DNA from 3 places in the Blautia sp. St.27G3 genome. Region 1 is predicted to be linked to each of the others. Evidence: riboswitches for the same ligand, from Rfam matches in the RefSeq annotation. Region 1 holds a riboswitch; each other region holds the start of a gene.
What was found. Region 1 has a riboswitch for cobalamin ahead of AC6I2O_RS12460 (ABC transporter substrate-binding protein). Riboswitches for the same ligand answer to the same signal wherever they lie in the genome.
Positions count from the first base shown of each region.

Region 2: it holds a riboswitch for cobalamin, as region 1 does, so the genes downstream of both, spoIVA (stage IV sporulation protein A) here and AC6I2O_RS12460 (ABC transporter substrate-binding protein) in region 1, are expected to answer to the same signal.
Region 3: it holds a riboswitch for cobalamin, as region 1 does, so the genes downstream of both, AC6I2O_RS16820 (ABC transporter substrate-binding protein) here and AC6I2O_RS12460 (ABC transporter substrate-binding protein) in region 1, are expected to answer to the same signal.

Region 1 covers NZ_BAAGFO010000002.1:614,476-620,625, reverse strand. The annotation lists gene AC6I2O_RS12480 (ABC-F family ATP-binding cassette domain-containing protein) at 1-1,347, opposite strand, end outside; gene AC6I2O_RS12475 (MATE family efflux transporter) at 1,568-2,971, shown strand; gene AC6I2O_RS12470 (biotin transporter BioY) at 3,107-3,655, shown strand; gene AC6I2O_RS12465 (DUF1284 domain-containing protein) at 3,672-4,139, shown strand; cobalamin riboswitch at 4,209-4,416, shown strand; gene AC6I2O_RS12460 (ABC transporter substrate-binding protein) at 4,542-5,561, shown strand; gene AC6I2O_RS12455 (FecCD family ABC transporter permease) at 5,576-6,150, shown strand, end outside.
Region 2 covers NZ_BAAGFO010000002.1:250,407-256,556, forward strand. The annotation lists gene ruvA (Holliday junction branch migration protein RuvA) at 1-100, opposite strand, end outside; gene AC6I2O_RS10815 (Gx transporter family protein) at 173-706, opposite strand; gene AC6I2O_RS10820 (NusG domain II-containing protein) at 731-1,093, opposite strand; gene AC6I2O_RS10825 (cell wall hydrolase) at 1,301-2,557, opposite strand; gene spoIVA (stage IV sporulation protein A) at 2,769-4,238, opposite strand; cobalamin riboswitch at 4,626-4,806, opposite strand; gene AC6I2O_RS10835 (bifunctional 5,10-methylenetetrahydrofolate dehydrogenase/5,10-methenyltetrahydrofolate cyclohydrolase) at 4,893-5,747, opposite strand; gene AC6I2O_RS10840 (cyclodeaminase/cyclohydrolase family protein) at 5,792-6,150, opposite strand, start outside.
Region 3 covers NZ_BAAGFO010000003.1:578,143-584,292, reverse strand. The annotation lists gene AC6I2O_RS16840 (aminopeptidase) at 1-597, shown strand, start outside; gene AC6I2O_RS16835 (GNAT family N-acetyltransferase) at 726-1,274, shown strand; gene AC6I2O_RS16830 (ABC transporter ATP-binding protein) at 1,317-2,072, opposite strand; gene AC6I2O_RS16825 (FecCD family ABC transporter permease) at 2,069-3,127, opposite strand; gene AC6I2O_RS16820 (ABC transporter substrate-binding protein) at 3,200-4,165, opposite strand; cobalamin riboswitch at 4,367-4,552, opposite strand; gene AC6I2O_RS16815 (metallophosphoesterase) at 4,874-5,998, shown strand.

The DNA.
Region 1 (6,150 bases):
GGAGAGCAGGCAACGTACGCGCTCGCCTCCGGAGAGTACTTTGAGCTTTTTGACACCGTCATCACCGGCAAAGAGCATACGGCCAAGGAAGCCGCGGACATAGGTGGCATCCTTAATCTCAGAGAACTGAGTCAGCCAGTCAACGATGATCAGGTCATTGTCAAACTCTTTTGTGCTGTCCTTCGGGAAATAAGCCTGGGAGGTGGTAACACCCCACTTGTAGGTGCCTTCATCGGGCTCGATTTCACCCATGAGAATCTGGAAGAAGGTGGTCTTTGCAAGCTCGTTGCCGCCGATAAAGGCTACCTTGTCATCGTGTCCCAGGGTGAAGGTGATATTGTCCAGTACTTTTACGCCGTCGATGGTCTTGGAAAGATTTTCAACCTTGAGCACTTCGTTTCCGATTTCACGGTTTGGACGGAAATCAATGTACGGATATTTCCGGCTGGATGGTTTAATCTCGTCAAGCTGGATTTTCTCAAGCGCACGTTTTCTGGAGGTCGCCTGCTTGGATTTGGAAGCGTTCGCGGAGAAACGGGAGATGAACTCCTGCAGCTCCTTGATCTTTTCTTCTTTCTTTTTGTTGGCTTCTTTCATCTGCTTGATCAGAAGCTGGCTAGACTCATACCAGAAATCATAGTTTCCGGCGTAAAGCTGAATTTTGCCGTAGTCGATATCTGCAATCTGTGTACAGACTTTGTTCAGGAAATAACGGTCATGAGAAACGACGATGACTGTGTTGTCAAAATTGATCAGGAATTCTTCCAGCCAGTTGATGGCTTCGAGATCCAGGTGGTTGGTCGGCTCGTCAAGCAGAAGAATATCAGGATTACCGAACAGGGCGCGCGCAAGGAGTACCTTCACCTTCTGATTACCGTCGAGATCTTTCATCAGCATATAGTGGAAGGACGGGTCGATTCCGAGGCCGTTGAGCAAAGTGGCGGCGTCAGATTCCGCCTCCCAGCCGTTCATCTCGGCAAATTCGCCTTCGAGTTCGCTGGCGCGGATTCCGTCCTCATCAGAAAAATCCTCTTTGGCGTAGATGGCGTCCTTTTCCTTCATAATATCATAGAGACGCTGGTTGCCCATGATAACCGTGTCGAGTACCGGATACTCATCGTATTTAAAATGATCCTGTTCCAAAACGGAGAGACGCTGACCAGGCGTCATGGACACGTCGCCTTTTGAAGTTTCGAGCTTTCCGGAAAGGATTTTCAGGAACGTTGATTTTCCGGCTCCGTTGGCACCGATCAGGCCGTAGCAGTTGCCTTCAGTAAATTTGATATTTACATCTTCAAACAGAGCTTTTTTTCCGATTCGCAGAGTTACATTGTTTGCACTAATCATATTTTACCCTCATTTATATTGCTGTTATTATATTGCACTGTCTCTTATTTTACTGAAAAAATCGAAAAAAGCAAGGGAAAAATAGGGCAAGAGTTTACTTGTATTCGGAGATAAGTTGAGATAAGATATTCGCGCGGACAGTGTGCGCTGTCTTTCAAGGAAAGAAGAAGCAATAATGGTGAAAAGAACTGGTAAATTTAAGAGAAAAGAAGGGTGGATTATGATGAAATCCAAAGCCATGACAAAGGAATCAAAAAAGAAACGGGAGAAAGAACAGACAATTGATATGCTGCATGGCCCTCTGGCGGGGAAAATCATAAAGTTTACGATTCCGATTATGCTTTCAGGGATTTTGCAGCTTTTGTTTAATGCAGCAGATATTATTGTAGTGGGACGGTTTGCCGGAAGCAATGCGCTGGCGGCAGTTGGTTCCAACAGTGCATTGATTAATCTGCTGGTTAATCTGCTGGTGGGGCTGTCCATCGGCTCGGCGGTGGCGGTAGCCTTTTATTATGGTGCGTCAGAGTTGAATCAGGTAAAGGATACGATTCATACATCGGTGGCGCTCAGCATAGCAGGCGGGTTTGTCAGCGGAACACTGGGCTTTGTTTTCAGTCCGATTTTGTTGGAGCTGATGGACACACCGGAAAATATCATCGGACAGGCAACCCTGTATCTGAAAATCTATTTCCTCGGTATTCCTGCCATGTCGGTTTACAATTTTGGAAGTGCGATCATGCGTTCCCTCGGAGATACGAAACGGCCGTTGTATTATCTGATTACCGGCGGGATTGTAAATGTTGTGCTGAATGTGATCCTGGTGGCTGGATTTCATCTTGATGTGGCGGGCGTGGCCATTGCCACGGTAGTTTCACAGATGATTTCAGCGCTGCTGATTTTGCGGCATATGGCCCGGATGGAGGAATGCATCCGGCTTGAATGGAAAAAAATTCGGATTTCCAAAAACAAGCTTGTGCGGATTGCGCGGATTGGGGTGCCTGCGGGAATACAGTCAACGATCTTTTCACTTTCCAATGTATTGATTCAGTCGTCGGTCAACAGTTTCGGGGAGCTGGCGGTGGCTGGAAATTCTGCGTCCAGCAATATAGAAGGTTTTATTTACATAGCAATGAATTCTTTTTATCAGGCGGCCCAGACGTTTACCGGTCAGAATGTTGGCGGAAGAAAGTATGACCGGATTAACAAAGTATTTTTCAACTGCCTTATTATGGTAACGGCAACCGGACTTGTACTGGGGGCGATCGTGAAGCATTTTGCAAATCCGCTTCTGAACATCTACCTTCCAGGCAATGAATCGGCAATTGAATACGGAATTGCCAGAATCGAAATTATTGTGACGACCTACTTCCTCTGTGGAATTATGGATGTTTTTTCAGGGATGCTCAGGGGAATGGGGGAATCGGTGATGCCTATGGTTGTTTCGATGGTTGGGTCCTGTTTACTCCGTGTGGTCTGGATTTATACAGTATTTGCGGCAAACAGAACGCTTTCTGTATTGTACTGGTCGTATCCGGTTTCGTGGCTTGTTACAGAATCGGTACATTTGCTCTGTTATTTGTACGTGAAAAAGCGGTTGATACGGAACAATATGCACACAGCATGATGGAGAAGGCTGGTGGATTCTAAAAAACAAAAATGTTAACTTGTAAAACAAAATAGTTGACAAACAACTGGTGTTTGTGTAGAATGAAAAATGTCAACTAAAGAAGAGAAAAAGTTGACGAAAGAGGAGGATGCTATGGAGAATAAAAAATTGTCTACACAGAAGGTTGTGCTTGCGGGGATGATGGCAGCAGTGATGGCAGTGATGTCGCAGATTCAGTTTCCGCTTCCGTCAGGCGTACCGGTAACCATGCAGACGTTTGCAATGGCTTTGGCGGGGTATGTGCTGGGATGGAGATATGGTCTGATCTCCACGGCAGTGTATATTTTATTGGGAGCTGTAGGGGTTCCGGTGTTCGCTGGTTTTTCGGGCGGAATCGGGTTTGCCACAAGTCCCGCCGGAGGGTATATTTGGGGATTTCTGCCGATGGTTGCGCTGTGTGCATTTGGATATGAAAAGAAAAATTATGTATGGCTGTGTGTACTTTCCGTGCTAGGTCTTGCAGCCTGCCATTTGTTCGGAGTGATTCAGTTTTCGCTTGTCACCGGAATGGGATGGAAGGAAGCGTTTTTTGTGGCTTCCGTGCCGTATCTGGTAAAAGATGTTGCTTCTCTGGCAGGGGCTTACATAGCGGCCAAAGCTGTCCGGGCAGGTCTGAAAAGTGCCGGTGCACAGATGGCATAAAAGGGGAGAAAGAATTATGGAACTTCGTGCGCATCATCTGCTGTGTATTCCCATGTATCAGGGGCATGGCTATAGCGAAGAGTTTTGTGCTCATATGACAGAAGTAATAGAACGAATCAAAACGACAGAAGAGGAAATCCGGCCGTTGGCTTCTCCGGATGAGGTCTGTACGCATTGCCCAAATCTTGAGCCTGCTGTGCCAAAAGAAAAGGGAAGCAGGGGAGAGAAGCCGGAATCGGATATGGAGTTTCTTTTTAACCGTTACTGTGAACATGAACATCGGACGTCAAAAAAGGATGCTGATTTAATAGAACGGTTGGGACTGTGTTGTGGAAAAACGTACAGTCGCAGTGAACTGAAAGAGATTGTGCTGTCACATATGACGGAGGAAGTGTTCGATGCTTCCTGCGGAAAATGCGACTGGCGCAAGCAGGGACTGTGCAGCTTTGTGCTGTGGCAGAAAAAGTTCAGGGAATGCTTCTAAAAAGTGTAAAAATCCATGTGGTATTTATTGACAGAAATTGTTGCCCGTGTTATGTTAAAAAAGTAAACAATATAAAAGATGCAGCAAAGTGATTTACATTCCGCATAGATGTGGAACAGTAGATTTAAAAGGGAAGTCAGGTGAGATTCCTGCACGATCGGGTCACTGTAATTACGCGGCATATTCCATGACGTGAGTCAGCCATTGTGTGCGAGCATGAGAAGGCGGAATTGCCAGGAGGTAGAGTCAGGAAACCTGCTTTGCAGCGACAGTCAAATCTTCCCGCCAAAGATATTGCACTGGAATAGCTTAGAGGATATTAAGGATAAAGTGTCAGGCGGCACTTTACTTTTTGTGTTCAAAAGGCTTATCTGCGTTCCGGGAAGGGAACATGGAGGAAAAATGAAGAAAAGAGCAGTAAGTTTATTGCTGTGCGTGGGCATGGCAGCGTCACTGGTTACCGGCACAGGTGCGGTGGTCAGGGCAGAAGGAGAAACAGAAGTATTGACAGAAGCAGCAGAAGTGTCGGCAAATTATCCGCTGACGGTATCCACCTTCAATTATGCGAAGGAGCCGGTAGAGGAAACGTTTGAAAAGGCACCGGAGAGGGTTCTGACCTTCTGGCAGAATTCCCTGGAGACGATGTTGGCGCTTGGCCTGGGAGACCGGATTATCTGCGCGGTAGGAGTCAGCAAAGAGAGCGTTCTTCCAGAGCTTCAGGAGGAGTTTGATAAGGTCGCGTCCGGAAAGGAATACAATGAGTTTGTGGATACCAATGCGGCAATGAGCAAGGAATATGCGATTATGATGGAACCGGATTTCATTCTGGGCTGGAAATCCTCTTTTTCGGACAAAACCATCGGCGACGTGGATTACTGGCATGAAAATGGAATCCATACCTACATGGCACTGAATTCCAATGATATCAGTGAAAATCGTACTCTGGAAAATGAATATACCGATATCCTGACCATTGGTAGGATTTTTGACGTGGAGGATAAGGCGCAGGAAATCGTTGACGAAATGAAAGATGAGGTGGCGCGTGTTACGGAGGCTACCGAAGGACAGGAAAAGAAAAAAGTTCTGGTTGTGGAATTTATGAAGGATTCTATCTGGAATTATGACAAGACGACGCTTGCAGGAAATATGATAACAGAAATGGGCGCAGAGCTGCTGGATGCGGCAGGAGATCTCGGCGCTGAGGATCTTATTAATCTTGACCCGGATGTGATTTTTGTGATCGGTGACGAGACAAAAACAGAGAACCTGACAGGCGATCAGGGCTATGCAAGCCTGAAGGCCGTACAGAACGGAGCTGTATATGCCATTGATCTTTCCGATGTTTACACCAGCGGCGTACGTACAATCAACGGACTGAATGAGATCGGAAAAGCTCTTTATCCGGAGCTTTATACGGAGTAAGGATGAATAAGGATATGAACGACAAAAAAGCAGGTCTGATTAAAAAGACGCCAGGTTATGTGATGACTATGATTGTTTTGCTGATACTGCTGATTTTGTCTGTACTGCTTGCAGTAACTTTTGGCTCTGTGCGCATCCCTTTTCGGGATGTGTACGGAGTCATTCTGTATCAGCTATTTGGCATAGGAGATGCTTCTGTGTACGGAAGCGGAAAAATATACGACGTCGTATGCTTTATTCGTTTGCCCAGGCTGATGCTGTCCATGGCAGTAGGGATGGGATTGGCTGTATGTGGCGTCATTATGCAGGCGGTTGTGAAAAATCCGCTGGCGGAGCCGTATACGCTGGGCATTTCCTCAGGCGCGTCTCTTGGAGCCACAGTTGCGATTCTCCTGGGAGTCGGAGCGAGATTCGGATCGAACTATGTGGGCGTGATGGCCTTTCTGGGCGCATTCGGAATTTCCATCGCCGTTGTTGCGCTGGCGAATATCGGAGGAAGGGCAACGTCTGTCAAGCTTCTTCTGGGAGGAATGGCCTTAAGTTCTGTGTGCAGTTCTTTTTCAAGCTTTGTGGTATATTTTAGCAGCGA
Region 2 (6,150 bases), 360 kb from region 1:
CCCGCCCGGAAATAAAAATCTGAAACCCGATGTGGTTTACATCTAGCACCACTTTCGTTTCCGTCACTTCTTCTACAATCCCCTGTACATATGCAATCATTCTTTTTCCTTCCTCTTTGAACTTCTGTTCGATAAACACAAAATTTATTCAAAATAATTTGCAACCACTTTGCTATTTGCACGATTCTTCTAATGAATTTATCCCTGATTCATCCAATATCTTTGCCGGAATCCGCTTTACAACCTCCTGGCTCACCACACCGACAACCACACCCGCCATAGCACCAGAAATCAATAAGACCGGCAGATAGTACAGAACAGATAGATTTTCAACAAGCAACATAGCGATCAGTAGCTGTGCGATATTATGCGATATCCCGCCTGCAATACTGGTGCCAACAATGGAAAAAATATCTGTTTTTTTCACCAGAATCATAACGGTCAGACTAAGCAGTGCCCCTCCCAGACTATATAAAACAGAAGCAGTATTTCCAAACAGGATTCCGGTCAGAACAATCCGAATCACGGCTGTCAAAAAAGCTGCCTGATAGCCCATCAGGTATAAAACCGACAAAGAGATACTGTTCGCTATTCCGATCTTCACCCCCGGTATTCCTCCCAGAAAAGGAAAAAGTGATTCGATATAACCAAGAATCATAGCCAAAGCTGTAAAAATGCCCAAATATGCGATTCGATTTGCTCTCATCTTTCCCTCCGGCTTTTTGCCTTATTAAGATACAATGACATCCGGCTGTTCTTCCTGGCTTTCTTTATCTTCCTCAACCTGCACAACAACACGATGGGGCAGACAGACAATCATTTCTCCCTCTGTCTGAATAATACCCTGATGCTCACACAGATGATCCGGGCAGTCAGAAAAGATCATCCAGACTTTATGATCCTGAATCCTGATACGATTTCCAGTGCCGATCCAGATCTCCTGGTTTTTTGACAAAGGAAACGCTCCGTAAGCTCTGCCATCCTTCTCTACCACAACAAGTGCTCCATCCTTTTGAAAAAAAGAACGGGCCGCAAGCAAAAAAATAGCAGCGGTAATGACAGATACACCTAATATAATATCTGCTTTTTTCACGCTAAACCCTTTCCTACGCTTATTTTCTGTAGGTTCCATGTACAATCATCGCAAAATCTTTTGAACTCAATTTCTCAAATGATTTATTCCGATTACCCGGCACAACTTATCATCTATCCTGTTTTGCAATTACTTTCTGCATTTTAACATAAGAAAAGGATAAAATCAATCATACGTTCGATTTTATCCTTTTCTTTGAAATTGTTCTTAACGCTTCCATACTTCAAAAAATACGTGATCCCCAATCTTCTGATATTCAGAAACAAGACCAAGACTTGTGTATGCCGGCAGTGTCATGAAAAACAGACAATCAAACGGCTTCTTTTTTCCATCCAGCTGCAAATAGATATCGGTACCTGCCGCCCGGCAGGCCTCAAATCTTGCGATGACTGTTCTGGCCGCCTTTTTCGATTCCGGATCAACCAGAGCCGGATTTTTCAGTGCCCGTGTAAGACTTCCGTCTCTCGCAGGAGCAAACTGCATGTCCTGATAAACAACCTCACGCAGCACATCTGGGAACAACGGACTGTATAAGCGATTCAAAAGCACAAGCCCGACAGCCACCTTTCCGGTATAGGACTGATTTCCGGATTCACAGTATATAATCGTGGCAAGAAGTGTTTCATCGTCTGTGAGCGGATCCGTAAAATACTCGTTATGTACCTTGACACCTGCGGTTGGCTTTGGAGCTCCATTCTCAGAAACCTCTGTTCCGATACCATTTCCGTCAAACTGATACGTTTTTCCTTCAATTGTCAGTTTTACATTGACTGTTTTCTTGTAGGTTTTGGGATCGAAGTAATAATAATCGGTACCTATTTTCTGTAATCCAATACACGCCTTTGTATTGCTTCCAAGATAACAGTCATCCTTCCAGGTATTTTTCAAACGGAGTCCGGTTTTGCCTACATAGTAGCGGCCAATCCATTTGTTTTTTACCATGGCCCCATCTGCGCCGTAGTAATAGTATTTTCCATTTGTCTTGACCCATTTATTTTTTACCATGCGACCGTGCTTGGACTCAAAATAATAGATCTTCTTGTTGTAGGTCAGTCGGCCCTTCTGAACTGCTCCGCGTTTGTCAAAGGCGTATGTATATCCATTTGGAGCCTTTTTCATGCCATTCGCGTACACGGCACCATTGGAGCCTGCATAATACATATTATTCTTGTATTTAATCCATTTATTTTTTACTAGCACACCGGTCTTTTTAAAGTAATACCATTTCTTTCCTTTGTAGAGCCAGCCTGTCTGACGGACTCCCTTGGAATTGACATAGTAAGACTTTGACCCTTCTTTGATCCACTTTTTCTTTACCTTTTTTCCTTTTAAATAATAGGAATAGGTGCCATTCGAATTCTTTTTCCAGCCTGCTTCTGCACGGACACTCATACAGGAAAACATGAGTAAAAACAATATGACTGTAACAAATAGCATCCGTCTGTTCCTGTGTTTCGTAACCATCACTTTCTCCTCTGGAACTTAATAATTTCGATTTGTTTTCGTAACATTTGATTCATATTATATGATAAATATTACACTATGTCAAACAAAACCTGGCGCAAAATGAAACAATTATGTACAAAAAACCATATTTTGTTACATTTTGCGCGTACCGCTTAATAAAATTGCCGGGTTGCAGGCTGTTTATGGTTACTATACAAAAACAATATGATTAGAATATGATGCAGATAATTCTTCCCTTAGATTCATTCACAATTTTTTTCATCGTATCCTGAAGGCGCTGCTGACTTTCTTCACCAATTGAGGAAAGTTTTGCCTGAATCCCGTCTTCTACCATCTGTTCAATAGATTTTCCAAAAATCAGCGTGTTCCAGGCTCCTTCTTCAGAATTTTCATTCTCCCGCATGTAATTAATCAGATCTTCGGCCTGAGATTCACTCCCCACAATCGGTGCGATTTCAGTCTCAATATCCGCACGGATCAGATGAATCGAGGGTGATGTAGCTTTGATCTTTACGCCATATTTATTTCCCTGTCGGATGACCACCGGCTCATCCATCTGAATTTCTTCTTTCAGCGGCGTGATCACGCCATAACCGGTCTGTCTCACTGCATTTACTGCGCTGGCTACTGCTTCATATTCTTTTTTCAGGGCTGACATCTCCCTGACGATGGAAATCAGCTTGTATTCGCTTGCTATTTCCGTCCCTGTCATCTCGCTCAGCACCTGATAATACAGTGAATCCTGCATCTGGATATCAATCTCTGCATTTCCGTTTGACAGGTCGACCGCTTCAAGCTTTGCTTTTTTGATAAATTCGCTGTTTACGCCGAGCGAGTCCGCATAAATATCCCGTACCGTATGAAGCTTTTGCATTGCATTCTTTGCAGCTGCAAATAGATCCTGTTTCAGCCAATGGCCATTTTCCAGTGTTTCCGTCCACTTGGGAATCTGAAATACAACCCTGGTAAGCGGAAATTCCAGCAAAAATTCTTCAAATACAGTCTGAATTTCTTTTGTTCCAATCTGTTCACAGTTCAGGATCATACTGGAAACGCCATATGTATCATTCAGATACGCAGATGCCGCCCGTGCTTCTTCACTGTAAGGCTTTGCGGAATTCAAAATCACAAGAAACGGTTTCCCGAGCTGCTGAAGCTGTGTAATCGCTTCTTTTTCTGCCTCAAGAAAACTTTCCCTTGGAAGGTCTCCGAAGCTTCCATCCGTAGTAATTACAATCCCCACGGTTGCATGATCTGTAATTACTTTCTGTGTTCCCATTCTGGCTGCCTCGCCAAACGCCATAGGCTGTTCCTGCCATGGTGTTTTGACCATACGTGGTACACCATTCTCTTCTGTTCCCTCGGCTCCCGGCACAAGAAATCCGACACAGTCCACCATTCGTAATTTCATAACGGTGCCATCCCCTATTGCAATCTGTGCGGCTTCTCTCGGAATAAATTTGGGTTCTACTGTCGTCACTGTCTTTCCGGTTGCACTGGCAGGCATCTCATCTTTTGCCCGGTCATGTTCCTGTCCTTCAAGCTCCGGCAGTACCAAATGCTCTACTACTTTTCTCACAAAGGTAGATTTCCCTGTCCGCACAGGGCCTACGATGCCCACGTAAATATCGCCGCCTGTCCTCGTCTGAATATCCTTGTATAAATCAAATTTTTCCATCAAAAGACCCCCTGCATATACTGGTTAAATATATGCAGGGGGAATGGACCTCAGAACGCTTTTAAAGAAATTTCTTCAATCATATGAAAACGAAGACATTTTTGCCTGTATGGTAGCTTGCTTTCTAAAATGAAAAGGCGTAGCCTTTCTTTGCATTGCGGACTGCAAAAGGCTACGCCGGTCGTACAGATCAGCTTGCGGAACGTCATCTGTACGCAGCTCCGAAGGCTTACTTTTATAAAAAGCTGATGCCAGCCAGAGCACAAGGAGGTATGTTTGTGTATATCTCCATTGCCTTGAGACAACATTCCATTTTTTCTTTGTCTGACTAACCCGATACAGACAACCGGCAGCCAGCCGGTGCGGAGTGTTTTGCTTTACTCGGAAGCACTTCTCTCATATCAAGCAGGTTTCCTGGCTCACAGATCATCGCCTGCTTCTCCTTCTCGCGCTCATTGGGTACGCAATGGACTTTGAAGCTCACTCCCTGTATACAGTGACCGGATCGCTCAGGCATCGCACCTGATTCCCTTTTCAGATAAACTGCACTTGATACGGCAATTTCTCATTACACGCTAAAAATATAGCACGGTTTCTGAAAATCGTCAACCGTTTTGTGCCTTGTACACGGTCAGGCACAGCTATTCCGTTGCATTACAGTCCTGCTTTTTTTGCAGCTGCATCTACTACATGGCTTACAAGTACAGAAGTCGTAACACTGCCTACGCCACCCGGAACCGGTGTGATTGCATCTACAATCGGTTCTACCGCAGCGTAATCCACATCGCCGCAAAGCTTGCCCTCTGCGTTAACGTTGATACCTACATCAATGACCACCTGACCAGGTTTCACGTACTCAGCGCCAACTACGCCTGCACGGCCTGCGGCAACGATGATGATATCTGCCTCTTTTGCAACTGACGGCATATCTACTGTTCTTGTATGACAAACAGTAACGGTCGCATTTTTCTTGATCAGCATCATGGCTGCCGGTTTCCCTACTACAAGACTGCGGCCAATTACAACCGCTTTCTTTCCGGTACAGTCGATTTCATAGTGATCAAGAATTTCCATACAAGCCTGAGGTGTGCATGGCGGGAAACCAATTGCCTTTCCAGTAAATACACCGGACATGGAACCGTCTGTCATACAGTCTACGTCCTTTGCCGGATCAAGCGCATTCTCAATCACGCTCTGATCCAGGTGCTTCGGAAGCGGACGGAACAGAAGTACGCCGTGAATTGCGTCGTTCTTGTTTACATCATCAATAACTTTCAGAAGCTCTTCCTGAGAAACATCACCCGGAAGAAGAATTTTTTCACATGCAACACCGAGTGTTTCACAGCGTTTTGTAGCGCCTCTCTCATAAGAAATATCACTTTCATTTTCTCCGACACGAATGATTCCAAGCGTCGGTTTGATTCCTTTTGCCTCAACCTCTGCTACCTTTGCTTTGATTCTTTCGTTCAAAGCAGCGGTAACCTCTTTACCAAGTAACTGTTTTGCCATTGTTTTGCTCCTTTCATCCGCGGTCATCCAAATCCGCAGTTTCTCTATTTCAGACGTCCAAGTACGCTCTCAAAAATTTCATCAGCCATCGGCGGATATTTCGCCAGCATTGCATCCGCTTTTGCATTCAGCTCTTCTGCATATTCTCTGTTTGCCATGGATTTTGTATTAATATAAACATTCAGACTGGCTCCCATCAGAGCTGCCTTGCAAAATGCAGCGCCCACGCCTGCATCACTGATTGCTAACGCAGAACCCTTTGCGGCAAACTCTTTGATCAGTTCGATTGCCTCACAGCATTTCTCCATGATCTCCATCGGAACAGAGCATGCATCCTTCAGAACAATCTCCATCACACGAGCTTTCTCTGCCTTTTCTTCTTCCGTTGCCCTCGGCATTCCGT
Region 3 (6,150 bases), on a different contig from region 1:
CAGCCGCTTGTGAAGCTGATGGAGCGTACCGATAAAGTCGATATTATCGGACCAGGAACCGATCTTCATTTTTCGATCAAAGGAATTGGCGTATATCCGTGGCACGGACAGTGCAATATTCCAGACGGGGAGGTCTCTACGGCGCCGGTGAAGGATTCTGTCAACGGAGTCATTCACTACAATATCCCGTCGCCGTATAATGGAGCAGTCTATTCGGATGTGACACTGACTTTTAAAGATGGAAAGGTGATAAAGGCTGATTCCAATCTTCCGGATCGCATGGACGAAATTTTTGACACAGATGAGGGTGCCCGCTATGTGGGAGAGTTTGCAATCGGATGCAATCCATATGTGACACGTCCGATCTGTGATATTCTGTTCGATGAAAAAATGGTAGGAAGTTTTCATTTTACACCGGGAAATGCGTATGAGCGCAATGAGAATGGCAATCATTCCGCACAGCATTGGGATCTGATCTGTTGCCAGATGCCGGAATTTGGAGGCGGAGAGATGTGGTTTGACGGTGTGTTGATCCGCAAGGATGGGAGATTTGTTCTGCCAGAGCTTGACTGCCTGAATCCGGAAAATCTCAAATAAGAATGGATGGGCTGCCGCCGCTTCGGAAAGGGGAGGGGGTAGCCCTTTTTATAAACATCTGGAGTTTTTGGAAAAGTTTTGCAGTTGAATTAGAATATAGATGACAGAAGAAATGGGGGATTGTGGTTATGCTGTATGAAAAGCAGGAATTTACGATGAAGAATGGGAAGACTGCCGTTTTGCGGAGTCCGAGGAGAGAAGATGCCGAGGCGATGCTTTTGTATATTCGCAGGATGTCGGAGGAGACAGAGTTTGTCGGACGGTATCCAGAAGAGATTACGGAGACCTTGGAATCAGAAGCAGATTTTCTCGAACAGTGTGTGGAGAGTAAAAACAGTATTCAGATTTCGGCTTTTGTGGAGGGAGAACTTGCCGGAAATGCGAGCATCAGTCCATTTAGTGAGCGTATAAAACTGCGTCATCGTGCCGATTTTGGGATTGCGGTGCTACAGCCGTGGTGGGGACTTGGGCTTGGACGAGCTCTCACGCAGGCATGCTTGGAGAGGGCGAAGGAGATGGGATTTGCGCAGGTAGAGCTGAGTTTGCTGAAAACAAATGAAAAAGGGCTCAGGCTGTATCAGAGTACCGGATTTGAAGTGTGGGGCGAGCTGAAAAACGGATTTCATTTAAAGGATGGGACGTGTGAGAGTGAGCTGTGCATGGTAAAATATTTCTGAAAAGAAACAGAACTTTGTTTTACGGGTACATCGGCATGGACTTCACTGGAAGTCCATGCAAAAGTCCCTGGTACCATCCGGCAAATAACTGATTTTTCCGGAGATTCCGAATACCTGCTTCACATTTTTTGGAGTCAGTACGTGCTCGGGGATTCCACTGGAGGCGACGCGACCGTCCTGCATCAAGAAAAGGTGATCGCAATAGTGGGCTGCAAGGCGGAGATCGTGAATAACAAGGAGAATGGTCTTACCGCTTCGCTTCAGATAGTTTAACAGAAAAATCTGGTGGTAGATATCAAGGTGGTTGGTCGGTTCATCCAGTATGATAGTATCTGCACCCTGTGCTACAGCACGGGCCAGAAAAACCAGCTTTCGTTCCCCTCCGGAGAGTGTCTGAATGCTGCGTCCGGAAAATTCCAGGATATTCAGTTCTTCCATGGCGAGACGAATTCGCTCTTTTGATGGGAGATCTGTCTTTTTTTGGTGGTAAAGAGCCATGCCAATAATATCCTCCACAGAAAAGTCAAAAACCACAGAGGTATCCTGTCCGACATATCCTAACTTCCTTGCGACATCCTTTCGGCTGAACGATTGCAGGTTTTTTCCGTCCAGAAAAATAGCGCCGGATTTGCAGGGTACTATCCCGAATAGTGTTTTAACCAGTGTCGATTTTCCGGAGCCGTTTGGTCCGACAATTCCGGTGATTTTTCCCCGCTCTGCCTGCACGCTCACGTTGTGCAGGATTTCTTTTTTTCCATAACCGGTCTGTATATTCTGAAATTCTATTGCTGTGGTCATGCGCCACCTCGATTCTTTCGTATCATCAGATAAAAGAAAAACGGAGCTCCAACAAATGCGGTAATGATGCCAAGCGGGAGTTCGGCAGGGCCAAACAGGCTGCGCGCAGCGGCATCGGCCCAGATCAGATAAGAAGCGCCGAACAGTGCGCTCAGAGGCAAAATGATTCTGTTACTGCTTGTCCCTGCGAGCAGACGAACCATATGGGGGACCATAAGGCCTACAAATCCAATAATACCGGTGACAGAGACAAGAGATGCTACAATGAGGGCACAGATGATGAACATCATACCACGAAAGCGTTTTACATGCAGTCCCATGGCAGCAGCATCGTCGTCTCCTATCATGATAAGATTAAAATTGCCGCTCTGGCAGAAAAAGACGATACAACCCAAAGCGGTGCCGAGAGCCGGAATCCGGAGACTGCTCCACTGGGCGGAGGCAAGGCTTCCCATTTGCCAGTTATAGACAGCAGAAATGCTCTCAGGACTTTTGGCCATAAAGATTAAAAAGCTGGTAACGGCGCTCATCACGGCATTTACGGCTGTGCCGGAGAGCAGGAGGGCAACCGGCTGTATTTTACCGCCGCCACCGGCTTTTGCCATGCGATAGACGCAGAAAAAGGCAAGAAGTGCACCAAGCAGGGCAAAGGCAGTGGTGCGGTATTGTCCGCTGAAAAAGGGGAGCGGTGTCAGAAGCGCCAGAGCAGCTCCGGCCGATGCACCGGAAGATACGCCTAAAATATAGGGTTCTGCGACAGGGTTTAGGACAAGGGCCTGCATGGCTGCGCCGCAGATAGAAAGGCCGGCGCCGCAGCATACTCCGAAAAGAACTCTGGGCAGCCTGATATTCCAGATAATCTGGTAGATTGATTTATCCCATGCACCGGCAGCTGTCTGTGCTCCACTGAAAAAGATCTGATCTGCCATGACCTGATAGACTGTTTTGATGTCTATCGGGGTAGTGCCGATTGATACCACATACAGGATGGAAAAGATCAAAAATGCAGTCAAAACAGGAAACAGCAGACCGCTGCGAATATGCTTCCCCTTCATATTGTCTCCTTAAGTAAATTGCGTTTCATTGGGCTATGCGTATGAAAATGGTGTTTGATCACAGGCTCATGCCTATAGGAAGCGTTCCGGGTAGAATGCTTCCGCGAAAATCTCACATGCTTCTACTGCGCTTAAATCATGCATCGCATAAGCGAGCGGAATAATGATATAATTCTGATTTGCGACTGCCGGCACATCGGCCAGCGCTTCGTTATTATTGATAAAATCAAGGCTTTCCTGCAGCATTTCCTCATTGCCATAGTCGTTGAAGATCATAACGTCCGGATTTGTGGCAACAATGGTCTCCACGCTTGTTGTGAACCATCTGGAATCAGCCATTCCCTTTGTGGCATTGATGCCGCCGGCCAGTTCGATCAGATTGCTTTCCAGGCCCGCGGAAGTGGTATAAACTTCATTACCGCTCACGCTGTCCATAACGAAGGCGGTTACTTTTTCTTCTTCCTTAATATCAGCTACAGAGGCTTCAATCGCGGCAATCTGTTCTTTTGTCTCAAAAATCAGTTTCTCCGCGCGCTCTTCCACTTTGAAAATTTTCCCCATATTCTCAATATCCTGATAAATACTGTCCATTGTTTCATCTTCCACGACAGTACCGGTGAGCACATACGAGGTGATTCCCTTTTCTTCAAGCATATCGTACGTTCCCCAGCGGTCTTCCTGGAATGCGCTGACTTCCCCAACAATCAGGTCTGCACCGCAGGCAACTGCGTTTTCGTGTGAACGCTCAATCTCCGGGATCCCTTCAAAGAGCTCGGCTACGCCTTCAAGCGGCGAGATACGGCCCTTGTTGTTTGTGCTTGTACCGATGATGTACTGGTCAAGTCCGAGTTTCATCAGTACCTCTCCACTGTAACAGCAAAGGATACCGGTCGGCATTTCCGTGAAGGTCAGAGTGCGGGCACCGTTTTCGATGGTTACTTCGCTGTAATCTGCTGTCTCACTGGCAAAAACCCCCGTACCAAAAGAAGACAGAATCATCATACCTGCAAGTAGTGATAGAACAAATTTCTTTTTCATTTTGAATCCTCTCTTTCTGCTGTGTGAAATGACTGGACTGATGCAGAAGTATGCGGTACTGCAACAGTCTGTACGCATAAAAAAAGAGCCTTTTGGTGGCTCATCAGATCTGAGAAGTAAAGTGAAAATATAAAACTTCACAATCTGCGCACAGCAAAAAAGCATTTCTGCTATGTCTATGTAAGCCTCCCCACCGAAAGCAACAGTATTGATAATATAGCAGGTCTCCTGACTCGACTTCATCCTACTTTCTCCGTCTTCCCGGTTTTCCAGTGACTTTTGGGAGAGTTCGTCTGTCACACAGTAGCGGGGGCTGTCAAAGCTTCTACTTTGTTCCCTTTGCCCCAAAGGGGGCAGCCTTTCGGCACTATATTAACATACGCAGTATTTTTATGCTGTTTTTATCTTAGTATAGAGAAGCGTTTGCTGTCAAGTACAACTTTTATAGATCCGAGTCCCATTTATTTTGTTAGAAAACGAAGGAATTCACAGTATTTTCACATATTATGTATTGACCTGTAGCTTAGTCGAACTGTTATAATGTTACCGCCAACTGGGGGACCAATGTGTCCTGGCTGGCGGTAATATCGTTTGCGGGCAGAAGTTTGAGAAGATAGGATGAGGAAGAATGAAATTCCGGATTTTGGATATTCTGTATTTTGTTAGCAGATCGTGAAATATTGATAAGGAAAAGCAGGGAGAAAGAGAATGCGGTTTTTTGTGAGAACGGCGGGAATCTTTATGATTCCACTTTACATTTATTTGTATTTTATTATCAGAAGGATTCAGATACTGCTGTTTGGCGGGAAATGGAAGTATGTGCAGATGGTGCTGGCAGTGGTACTATCTGTGCTGGTGATTCTTCCGGCGCAGAATCTGTTTGGTTTTTGGGCGCTTATTGTTCTGCATTTTCTTGCAGCGTCGGCGATTGTGGATGTTGTGAGACTGGTTCTGAAAAAGTCAGGACACGGATTTCACAGGTACGTGGAGCTTGCATGGCGCAGCGGTACACTGGCAGCAGCGGTCACGACTGTTGTTCTTGGGTATGCATATTGGAATATGCACCGGGTGGTTGTGACGGAATACACGGTTTTTACAGAAAAGGAAATCCGGGAAGAAGGATATGACCTTGCCTTTTTGTCAGATCTGCATTTTGGGACAACCATGAATCCGGAACAGCTTCAGAATTATTGTGAACGTATAGAGAAAGAACAGCCAGATCTCGTTGTGCTTGGCGGGGACATTGTAGATGAGGCTTCGACGCTGGAACAGGTGAAGGAGGCGTTTAGATGCCTGGGTCAGATCAGAAGCACGTACGGAACGTATTACGTTTATGGCAATCACGACAAGGGGCGCTACTTGGATGCGTGTGATTTTACGGAAACGGAACTGGAGGAAGCGATTACCGCAGCAGGAATAAAGATTTTGGAGGACGAGACGGCTTTGATCGGCGAAGAGCTCTGTGTGGCCGGCCGGCGCGACCGGACGGATGCCAGGAGAGATGAGATGGAGCGCAAGTCATCTGAAGAACTTCTGGCGGATGTTTCTGAACAGCGATTCTGCATTTTGACAGACCATCAGCCGCGGGAGATAGAAGAAAATGAACAGGCCGGATATGATTTGATGCTTTCCGGGCATACGCATGCCGGTCAGATGTGGCCGGTGGGACTTATTACTACTTTATTCGATAAAGATACGTTTAACTATGGCAGAAAAACAATTGGCGATATGGAGCTGATTGTATCGTCAGGCATTGGAGGTTGGGGATACGCGTTTCGAACCGGAAAGCACAGCGAAATTGTCGTTGTGCATGTGGCCGGGAATCCTGCATAGAAGACAGCTTTCCAGCTTGACTTCTATGGGAAAAAAAGCATATAATATCAAAGAAAACGCTCAGAGATCCGTTTGCACTGTAAAAGGATAAGGCACATTATGTGATAGCAGATATCTGAGATAAAGTTTGAACATGAGAAAGCTGAGGTATG